3 regions of the Bacteroides caccae genome follow, and region 1 is predicted to be linked to each of the others. Evidence: riboswitches for the same ligand, from Rfam matches in the RefSeq annotation. Region 1 holds a riboswitch; each other region holds the start of a gene.

Region 1 (3,286 bases):
GACCTTCTACGAAATCGGGCGTATCCATAATAGCACGCAGGTAACTGATATTATTCTTGACTCCGGTCAGCTTGTACTCATGAAGCACGCGACGCATCCGTTCGATAGCATATTCGCGGTTAGTTGCCCACACAATCAGTTTGCCAATCATCGGGTCATAATAGATCGGAATCTCGTATCCTTCGTACACATAGCTGTCGATACGCACTCCGATACCGTTCGGTTCTGTAATCTGCTTGATGATTCCCGGACTCGGCATGAAATTCATTTCTGTATCTTCGGCACAGATACGGCATTCGATAGCGTGTCCGCGCTGTTTGATATCTTCCTGTTTCAGTTGGAGAACCTGTCCGTCGGCTACCTTAATCTGCTCTTTTACGAGGTCTACACCGATTACTTCTTCCGTAATGGGATGTTCCACTTGCAGGCGGGTATTCATTTCGAGGAAGTAATAGTTGCGGTGCTTGTCTACCAGAAACTCGATCGTTCCCGCACCGATATAATTGACGGCTTTGGCGGCAGCCACCGCTTTTTCTCCCATATCTTTCCGCAATTCCGGAGTGACGAAAACCGAAGGAGTTTCTTCCACAATCTTCTGATTGCGGCGTTGCACGGAACATTCGCGTTCGCAAAGGTGAATTACATTTCCGTGTTTGTCACCCAGAATCTGAAACTCGATGTGATGAGGCTCTTCCACGAACTTCTCCAGATAAACCGTATCGTCACCGAAAGAAGAAAGAGATTCGCTTTTGGCAGTTGTATAGGCCTCTTCCACTTCTTCTGCGCTGTGGATAAGGCGCATCCCTTTTCCACCGCCACCCATAGAGGCTTTCAGCATCACCGGATAACCGATTTTATTGCAAAGCTCCACAGCTTCTTCCACACTTTTCAGGTTTTCTTGTGTGCCGGGCACAACGGGCACTCCGGCTTCAATCATTTTGATGCGGGCGGAAATCTTGTCGCCCATTGCTTCCATTGTTTCCGGATTGGGACCGATAAAGATAATGCCTTCTTCCTGACAGCGTCGTGCAAAAGCCGCATTCTCGGACAGGAATCCATATCCCGGATGAATGGCGTCTGCGTGGTTCGCTTTCGCCACTTCGATGATTTTTTCTATATTCAGATAACTCTCTTTAGATGCGGCGGGACCTACACAATATGCTTCGTCTGCGTAGAGCACATGCTTTGCAGTCCGGTCTGCCTCGGAAAATATCGCGATACTCGTTATTTCCATCTCCCGGCAGGAGCGCATCACCCTCACGGCTATCTCACCGCGATTGGCTACTAAGATTCTTTTTATCATACTTTTCTAAATTAAGTACATACTTATTTTGTGTCTTCCCACCTTGCGGACATACTCCACCTGATGAAAACACAGTATTTTCCTGATTTGGGGCTTAACAAACGATGTCCTTTCTCCTAATCCACGAGGCGAAAGAACGTTTTACGTGAAGTGGCAGGTCTTCTGACTGACTCTTGTCTTATTTGCCTTCCCGATAGAACATCAGTGGCGTCAAATTAGTTCATTTATAAGACATTGAACTGAGCTTCACAGCAGCGGGACTGTTCGGGATTTGCACCCGATTCCCTATTAATCGTCGTCCGTTGGCTACGGATTCCGAACCATTTCGGCGGCAAAGATAAATAAATTTTGAATAGAGTGTTCTCTTTTTGCACGAAAGTTGCTTTTTTGTGCAATGGACGCTTGTTCGGATATCAGAAACGAAATAAGGTAAATGTAAGTGGATTTAATAGTTAAATCTGTGTGTATTATTGTTTACCCTTTAAACTTTCTTTCTTTTCGCATTGTTGAAGTAGCAATTATTAATCAAACAGTAATCAATTATGAAAGAGAAGAAAGTAGCCCGTGAAGAACGGAATCAAGAGAAGCTGGCTAATGCCGATTGGGTAATGGCGGAATTTTATGCAACATGGTGTCCTCATTGCCAGCGTATGAAACCTGTTGTTGAGGAATTTAAGAAATTAATGGAAGGCACGATCGAAGTGGTGGAAGTAGATGTAGACCAGGAAACTGCCCTTACGGATTTCTACACCATCGAAGCAACGCCTACATTTATCCTTTTAAGAAAAGGACAACAACTTTGGCGGCAATCCGGCGAACTGACTTTGGAAAGACTGGAAAGAGCCGTGAAGGGATTCAAATCTTGAAAAAGTATTAATAAAACAAGTACTATTTCTCAGAAAGTTTTAAATCATGTTATGAAACATACTTTTTTATTTGGATAATTTGCAGATAACCGGAAAGTCCGTATCTTTGCAATGTGTTTTTCATAGTATTAGATTTAAGGTTAACAAAGGTTGGAGCAAGGCGTTGCTCCTTTTTTTATGTTCGTACCTCACTTCCCACTAAATAATATTGATTTAATAAAAAAACAAGTTACCATGAACATCGACTTTATCACGCTTACCAAAGACAATATAGAAAAAGAACATATCTGCTGCGCTTTCTCGGATAAGAAATGTCTGGAAAGTTATAACCTGAAAAAGGAATGGCTGAAGAGGCGATTTGAAAACGGGTATGTTTTTCGTCGTTTGAATGAGCGTGCGAAAGTATTTATCGAATATGGTCCGGCCGAAAACGGATGGGTTCCTGTGAAGGCTGATAATTATCTGTTGATAAACTGCTTTTGGGTAGCCGGGCAATATAAAGGAAAAGGGTATGCGAAAGCTCTGCTCCAAACTGCGATAGATGATGCCTTGCAGCAAGGCAAGGACGGTTTGGTGACTGTGGTAGGAACAAAGAAGTTTCATTTTATGAGTGATACCAAATGGCTGTTGAGACAAGGATTTGTTGCTTGCGAACAGCTTCCGACTGGATTTAGTCTGTTAGTGAAGAAATTGAATGTTGATGCTCCGAATCCGACGTTTAATGAATCTGCACGAACAGGAGAGTGCCCTGATAAAAAGGGTATCACTGTTTATTTCTCCAACCGTTGTCCGTTTGCAGAATTTCATGTGATGAGTTCTTTAAAGGAAACCGCTGCCAAAAGAAATCTTCCTTTGACGATTATAAAACTGGAGACAATGGAGCAGGTACAGGCTGCACCTACTCCGGCTACGATATTCAGCTTGTTTTATGAAGGAAAGTTTGTCACAACGGATATCAGTGCTTGTATGGATAGCCGTTTTGATAAAGCGATAGCAGGGAAATAAGCTAATTCAGTCTCAATTCATACAGACATGCCTGTACTTCTTCCGGACTACCGGTATGTTTACCTTCGTCGTCGGATAGCTTGATACATTCCCGCCATTCCTGATTGACGTT
Region 2 (3,286 bases), 490 kb from region 1:
GAAAAATTGATACGGATACTTTCCCGGGGTTGGAGCGATAGGCTTCCTGTGGCGTCAATACCTTTGATCTCTACACTGCCCAAATTCCTCATGCTCCACACAGCAAGGTTCTTGGTCGGGTAAGCAATGATTTTGTCCGTCACTTTGTTATAATATGCGTCAACGGTTGCCGACAGGTAGGGCAGGAATGTACATACATTTCTGCTATACGTCAAACCGATATTGTATTGACGGGCATTTTCGGGTTTCAATTTGCTGTTACCCACTTCCTGATAATATAAATCATTGAAACTAGGCAAACGGAAAATATCTTTGTAGAAGAAACGGACACGAAATTCTTCATTCCGGAAAGGCTTGAATGTGGCGCTGACGTAAGGAGTTAATTTGCGGTGATTGCCTGCGCTTCCTCCCTTGTCGGCCTGCTCGTTGATAACGGTTGCCAAGGCGGAAACAGATAGAGTGAACCATTCGTTGACGTATTTTCCGGCAATGGCTGTCAACCACGAATAGCGTGTGGGATGTGCAAAGTCTGCCATGTTGGCATTCATCGTGTTGATACTGCCGTCGGTAGATAATGAAAACGAAAGATTGTTCAGCAGCCTGTATAACACGGAGGCGGAAAGATAGTATTCCTGCTGGTAATAGCTGTTCTCTGTTTTGCCTTCATTGTTTTTGATAGCAGGGTCCAGATAATGCTGGTAACTCCAGTTCCATTTGGCAGAAGTCCGGAATACCCATTGCCGGCTGAATTCCTTTTTATATTGGCTTTGTATAAATGTATTTTTGTCCCAGAGGTGCTGTGCGGAAAAGTCGTTATATAGCGTGGTCGCTTTCGGCAATCCCCTGGAAGACTGGAAGTAGTAAGCTTTTAGCCGCCATTGCTCTTTGTCGGAGAAGTTGCCGTAAAGCCCGGCTTCGGCACGGAACGTTTCGACATCCGTGTTCTTCCGTTTTTCACGTGAAGTCAGGTCGTCTGCTGCGTTTCCATAACGTAGCGTGTACGGATATTGTCCGTCTGACGACATCCATTCACCGTTCGCCGAAACTGTCCATTGGGGGCTGAGTTGTTGTTCCAATAAGATAGAGGGATTGACAAGTCCCCACGAACCGGTTTTGAAAGCAGCGCTTATATTAGTTCGTTTCCCTTTCTCAAAGCGGGGAGTGAGCGTCTGTATGTCCAATATTCCTGCAGAAGCGAAGAAACGTGCCGGTTGGAAGATATTGTCACTCTGCCCGTTGCTCAACGAAAGTTGATCTACATTATCAAGTGAGAAACGGCCGATGTCGATCTGTCCCGTCTGACAGTCCGTTATGGCAATTCCGTCATAGCCTACGGCGGTGTGCTGTGCTCCCAAACTGCGTATGGAGACAGTTTTCAGACCTCCTATGCCTCCGTAGTCTTTTACAGTCACACCGGCAAAATGCTTCACCGCATCGGACACTTGCAAGGCGTGCAGATTCTTCAGGGCTTCTTTGGAAAATAGTTGTAGAGGTGCAGTAGAACGGACCTCACGGGTCTGGTAAATATCAGAAACGGTAACCTCCGGAATAAAATAGGTATGCGTTGTATCCACTTTCTGCTGTTGTGCAAAAAGCGGTATGGATAGAAATTGGCAGCAGAATGCTGCACAGATACTCATATAAAACGTCACATATCTCATCCTTGATTTTCTGGCTGTTTTCACATTTTAAAAGTGTCCGGGCGAAATCCCTTCGACCGGACACGCTAAATAAACTTTGGCAGAGTTTATTAATTTAAACATACTTTCTCTGAATCAGAGTGATGAATGAAATGATAGACGAATTGTCCGGTTCATTAGACTCAACGCTTTTTCCTCGAAAGCAGTGAAATTGGTTGCACGGCAGGTCTTCTGACTTGTTCCTGTTGCGGGCGCCTTCCCGGAAGTTTCTTTCCAGTGGCTAAAAGTAGGTTGCTCGCAACGTAATGTGTGGAACTTACAGCAGCGGGACTGTTCAGGATTTACACCTGATTCCCTTTTAATCGCTTCCCTCGTATGTGAGAGTTGCAAACCGATGCGCGACAAAGATAGATAGTTTATTTGTTTTATGCAAGAAAGAAGAAGATTATTGATGTATCATCAGGTATTCTTCAATCGCTTGTGTGGTAGCATCTTTCAACAATACGGTTTTCTCTTTATTTAATAGGTATAAAGTAGGGATCGCTTTCAGGTCATACAGTTGTTTCTCTTTGATTGTGAATTTCTTATCATATCCGTTAATCCATTCTTTGGGAAATTCATTCAGATGTTTGCGCCAGTCATCCAACTCTTCATCGGGGTAGATAGAAAGGACGATCAGCTTCTTCTCCTTTATGAGTTGGCTGATGATAGGGGCTTGCTTTAAACCTTCGATTGTCTCCGTACAAGCGTGGCAACCGGGATTATTGATAAATAGCAGAAGATAATCGGCATTAAGCTGATAGAGGGAGCCTTGAGCGCCGGAAGCAAGGGTATAGGTGAAGTTTATAGCTTTGGTGCCTATGCGGTTCTTTTGAGCTAATTCCAACCGTGCCTTGGGGCGTACTTTTTCTATCTCTTCCAATACGGGAGAGGCTGCCATTGCTTCCAATACGGGAATATAAAATTCCTCGTTACGCATCGGAGAGTTGGGGTCATATAAGTATTTATCCGCTAAATCGGTGATGTAGGCGAATACTTTCTTGTCTACGTTTGTGCGGTCGATCGTTTTGCGTATAGCTTCCTGTGCGGTTTTGAGGGGGACATGATTCAGAATGTCGCAGTAATCCACCCACGCCTGTTCGGTTATTTCCGGATGATGAATGTAGTTGGTGTCGGCGAAGTTCACATTATCCCAGTAGTGCTTTACTAAGAACTCGGCACGTTGTTCCGGTGCTACCATTATTTGAGGGATAGCGGGCAGCGTGAAAGTCTTGATAGTGTCCTGTGACACTTCGTTTTTAGTCTGGCTTGAAGCATTCCCGCTTTTGCAGGACCAAAGGAGGAGGAAGCAGAGAATGGGAAGGATATTTAAGTTTGTTTTCATGACTTGCTGTTCTACATTTATCTGATTATTTTTCAAGTTGCAGGCAAAGATAACTCCCTTTTTATTTTATTCAAAACATTCTTCTTTTTTTGTTCGGCAGGATATTATTTGAAGTTATCAGTTAACTATAATTTCGTCGGAGGGACTTGACAAATGCTTTTTTATGTTGTATATTTGTAGACAGAGAACGTGAAATCAATAACAGAAGAATGAAAAAGTATGGAATAAAAGTAGAAAGTGGTGTAATTTTACAACAAATATA
Region 3 (3,286 bases), 190 kb from region 1:
TCCAATTGCACATTCAGTGCTTGCAGCCAGGTTCCGGAAGATAATTTCTGATAAGTGAATCCTACGTTATACTGATTAGTATACTCAGGTTTCAGCTTTATATTCCCTATAAATGTATAATACAAATCGTTCAAAGTCGGCATACGAAATATCCGTTTGTAAAAAGCACGCAGACTTAAATCAATATTCTTGAAAGGTTTATAGGAAGTGATAACGGTAGGAGTAAATTCCATTTTATTCCCGGCCGAAGTAGTATCTGAAGCAACGTTCTCATTTACAAAAGTTCCCAAGACACTGGCCTGCAACTTAAAACGCTCAAAATGTAAAGAGGTAGCTGCCGCTACCAGCGCCGTATTTCTCCGGGGATAAGGAAAATCTGTCAAATTAGCGTTCAGCTTATTCCATTGGTAGTCCGCTGAAATATTTATATCCCAAAAAGGAAAAAGAGTAACCCTGTTAGCCATTGACAAGTAAACTTCCTGTTGGCGATATGTATTATTTACATACATGGTAGCCTCCTCCTTTTGGGGATCTGCCAGATAATGCAGATAATCATACGCGTATTTGGCATTCAACAACAGACTGTACACATCACCGAAATCTTTTTTGAAAGAAGATTGGAAAAAGAAATTTGTATCCCATTGGCGATCCTCATGTGAGAAACGATTCCGCACAACAGCACCGGGATATCCACGTTCTGAATTATAAAAATAAGCTTTCGTACGCCAGTAACCACTTTTGATCTTGCCATATAAGCCGCCCTCAGCACGCAATGCATTGACATCCCCATTACGGCGTACTGCCGTAGTATCATATCCTCCATCCACCGCATAAGTAAATTTATACTTTCCGGTTGTATACATATATTCAGTACTAAGTGACGCACTCACATTCTCACTCAGTTTCTGTTCCCAAAGCAAAGAAGGATTGACAACTCCGAAAGAGCCCGTCTTAAAAGTCGCTTTCACATGATAAGCCCTATCCTCCCGAAAAACGGGTGTTCTCGACTGGAGATAAATAGAACCTGCAGAACCAAAATCTTTCGCCGGTTGGAAAATGGCACTTTTCTGACCATTATATAAAGTGACAGCTTCCATATTATCCAAAGAGAAACGTCCCAAATCAATCACTCCATTCTGCGCATTACCCAGTTCAATACCGTCATAAAACACTCCCACATGATTCGTTCCCATACTTCGGATATTAACGGTCTTCAACCCGCCTATTCCACCATAATCTTTTATTTGTACTCCGGAAAAATAACGTATAGCGTCCGCTACCGAATGTGCAGCCAGTTTCTCCAACTTATCCCCTGATAAAGATTGCACCGGAATTACCTCCTTATTAATTCTGGCAGTAACCACTACTTCATTAAGATGATGCAAACTGTCCAGTTTGCTTTGTGCTGACGACAATAAAGCCATACTCAAAAAGCATCCTATCCCCAATACCCTAAAATAAATCTGCCCGAACATAATCCTCCTGTTTATTAATTAAAATAATAAACTTTCATAGGGTTACAGTGAGGATGCAATTTTCCATACACTCAAACATATACACGTGCTTCTCCCCGCATAATGGAACACTCAAAAAGGCATATTCCTCCTTCCTGAAACTTCACATCACCAATCAAAGATGTATTTTGAATAAAAAACTGCACTCTTCAAACTCTAATCCCGGAAAGTTTCAAGAATTCAATTTTGGCAGGTCTTCTGACTTACTCCATTTTCCTAACGCCCTTCCCATTCCTCCAAAGCGGAACAGTGGATTTGAGTATTGTAGGAAAACTTTTGGCGGAGCTTACAGCAGCGGGTCTGTTCAGGATTTACACCTGATTCCCTTTTCACCACTCTTTCCGTAGAATCGGAAAAGTGACACCAAAATTTCTGGGGACAAAGATACACAAATAGGAACAAATCGAAAGAAAAATCCAACTAAAATAAAAACAAACTAATAATTAAGTCCTATCTTTGCCGTTCAAAAGGACCCACTATTATTTTTTTCTAATTAAACATCTTATAAAAGTGAAATCTCCTGCTCCGACTATCACGTTACTTTGCCTGCTCTTTTTGGCAAGCTGTATCACCCGTAATAAGACATCTCTGGAAGCATTCAACCAAGATGTATATACCCCTGAATACGCTTCGGGATTTAAAATCCTGGGTGCTGAGAACGCTGCCAGTACGCTTATACAGATTACCAACCCGTGGCAAGGCGCCAACGACGTAACAATGTCTTATTTTGTTACACGCAACGGCGAGCAAGCGCCTGCCGGATTCAACGGTCCCGTCATCCCTGCCGGAGCCAAACAGATTGTATGCATGTCTTCTTCCTATGTTGCCATGCTCGATGAACTGGGAGAAGTCAACCGGATTGTCGGAGTTTCGGGCATTGATTATATCGCCAATCCCTACATCCTTGCCCACAAAGATTCAATCAAGGATATGGGTCCTGAAATGAACTACGAACTGCTGATTGGATTAAAGCCCGACGTAGTCTTGCTCTATGGCATAGGTGACGCCCAAACCGCTGTAACGGACAAACTGAAAGAACTTTCCATACCTTATCTATATATGGGGGAATATCTGGAAGAATCACCGCTCGGCAAAGCCGAATGGATGATTGTCCTTTCCGAACTGACAGACAAACGGGAAAAGGGAATAGAAATATTCCGGGAAATTCCCCAACGTTATTACGCACTGAAAGCCCTCACGGATTCCGTCAGCCAGCGTCCTACCGTTATGTTCAACACTCCATGGAACGACAGTTGGGTAATGCCTTCCACCCAAAGTTATATGGCACGACTGATTGCCGATGCAGGCGCAGAGTACATTTATAAAGAAAACAGTTCCAACAGTTCAACCCCAATCGGACTGGAAACAGCCTATGGCCTGATACAAAAAGCCGATTACTGGATTAATGTCGGTTCGGCAACTACACTTGAGGAGCTGAAAGCTGTCAACCCTAAATTCGCAGACGCAAAAGCCGTGAACGAAAAGACTGTTTATAACAACAACTTACGGTTGACGCCGACAGGCGGAAACGATTATTGGGAATCGGCAGTTGTCCGTCCCGATGTTGTGTTACGCGACTTGATTCATATTTTTCATCCGGAGCTTGTATCCGATTCACTTTATTATTACAGGCGTCTGGAATGAAACAACCCCGCAAACATACTGCACTTTTATTTATCGCGCTAGGCATAATCGCCCTGCTATTGCTAGTCATAGATATGGCAACCGGAGACACGTATATCCCTGTCTCCAAGGTATGGGCTGTGCTCACC

Evidence for each region. A riboswitch is a leader RNA that binds a small molecule or an ion and turns the genes downstream of it on or off. The one in region 1 is predicted to bind cobalamin.
Region 2: it holds a riboswitch for cobalamin, as region 1 does, so the genes downstream of both, CGC64_RS15745 (TonB-dependent receptor plug domain-containing protein) here and accC (acetyl-CoA carboxylase biotin carboxylase subunit) in region 1, are expected to answer to the same signal.
Region 3: it holds a riboswitch for cobalamin, as region 1 does, so the genes downstream of both, CGC64_RS18365 (TonB-dependent receptor plug domain-containing protein) here and accC (acetyl-CoA carboxylase biotin carboxylase subunit) in region 1, are expected to answer to the same signal.

Annotation. Positions count from the first base shown of each region.
Region 1 is NZ_CP022412.2:4,305,069-4,308,354, reverse strand. It holds gene accC (acetyl-CoA carboxylase biotin carboxylase subunit) at 1-1,303, opposite strand, end outside; cobalamin riboswitch at 1,439-1,643, opposite strand; gene CGC64_RS17605 (thioredoxin family protein) at 1,846-2,169, shown strand; gene CGC64_RS17595 (N-acetyltransferase) at 2,404-3,174, shown strand; gene pncB (nicotinate phosphoribosyltransferase) at 3,176-3,286, opposite strand, start outside.
Region 2 is NZ_CP022412.2:3,816,309-3,819,594, reverse strand. It holds gene CGC64_RS15745 (TonB-dependent receptor plug domain-containing protein) at 1-1,661, opposite strand, end outside; cobalamin riboswitch at 1,845-2,051, opposite strand; gene CGC64_RS15740 (DUF5106 domain-containing protein) at 2,086-3,024, opposite strand.
Region 3 is NZ_CP022412.2:4,492,585-4,495,870, forward strand. It holds gene CGC64_RS18365 (TonB-dependent receptor plug domain-containing protein) at 1-1,475, opposite strand, end outside; cobalamin riboswitch at 1,686-1,897, opposite strand; gene CGC64_RS18370 (ABC transporter substrate-binding protein) at 2,025-3,158, shown strand; gene CGC64_RS18375 (FecCD family ABC transporter permease) at 3,155-3,286, shown strand, end outside.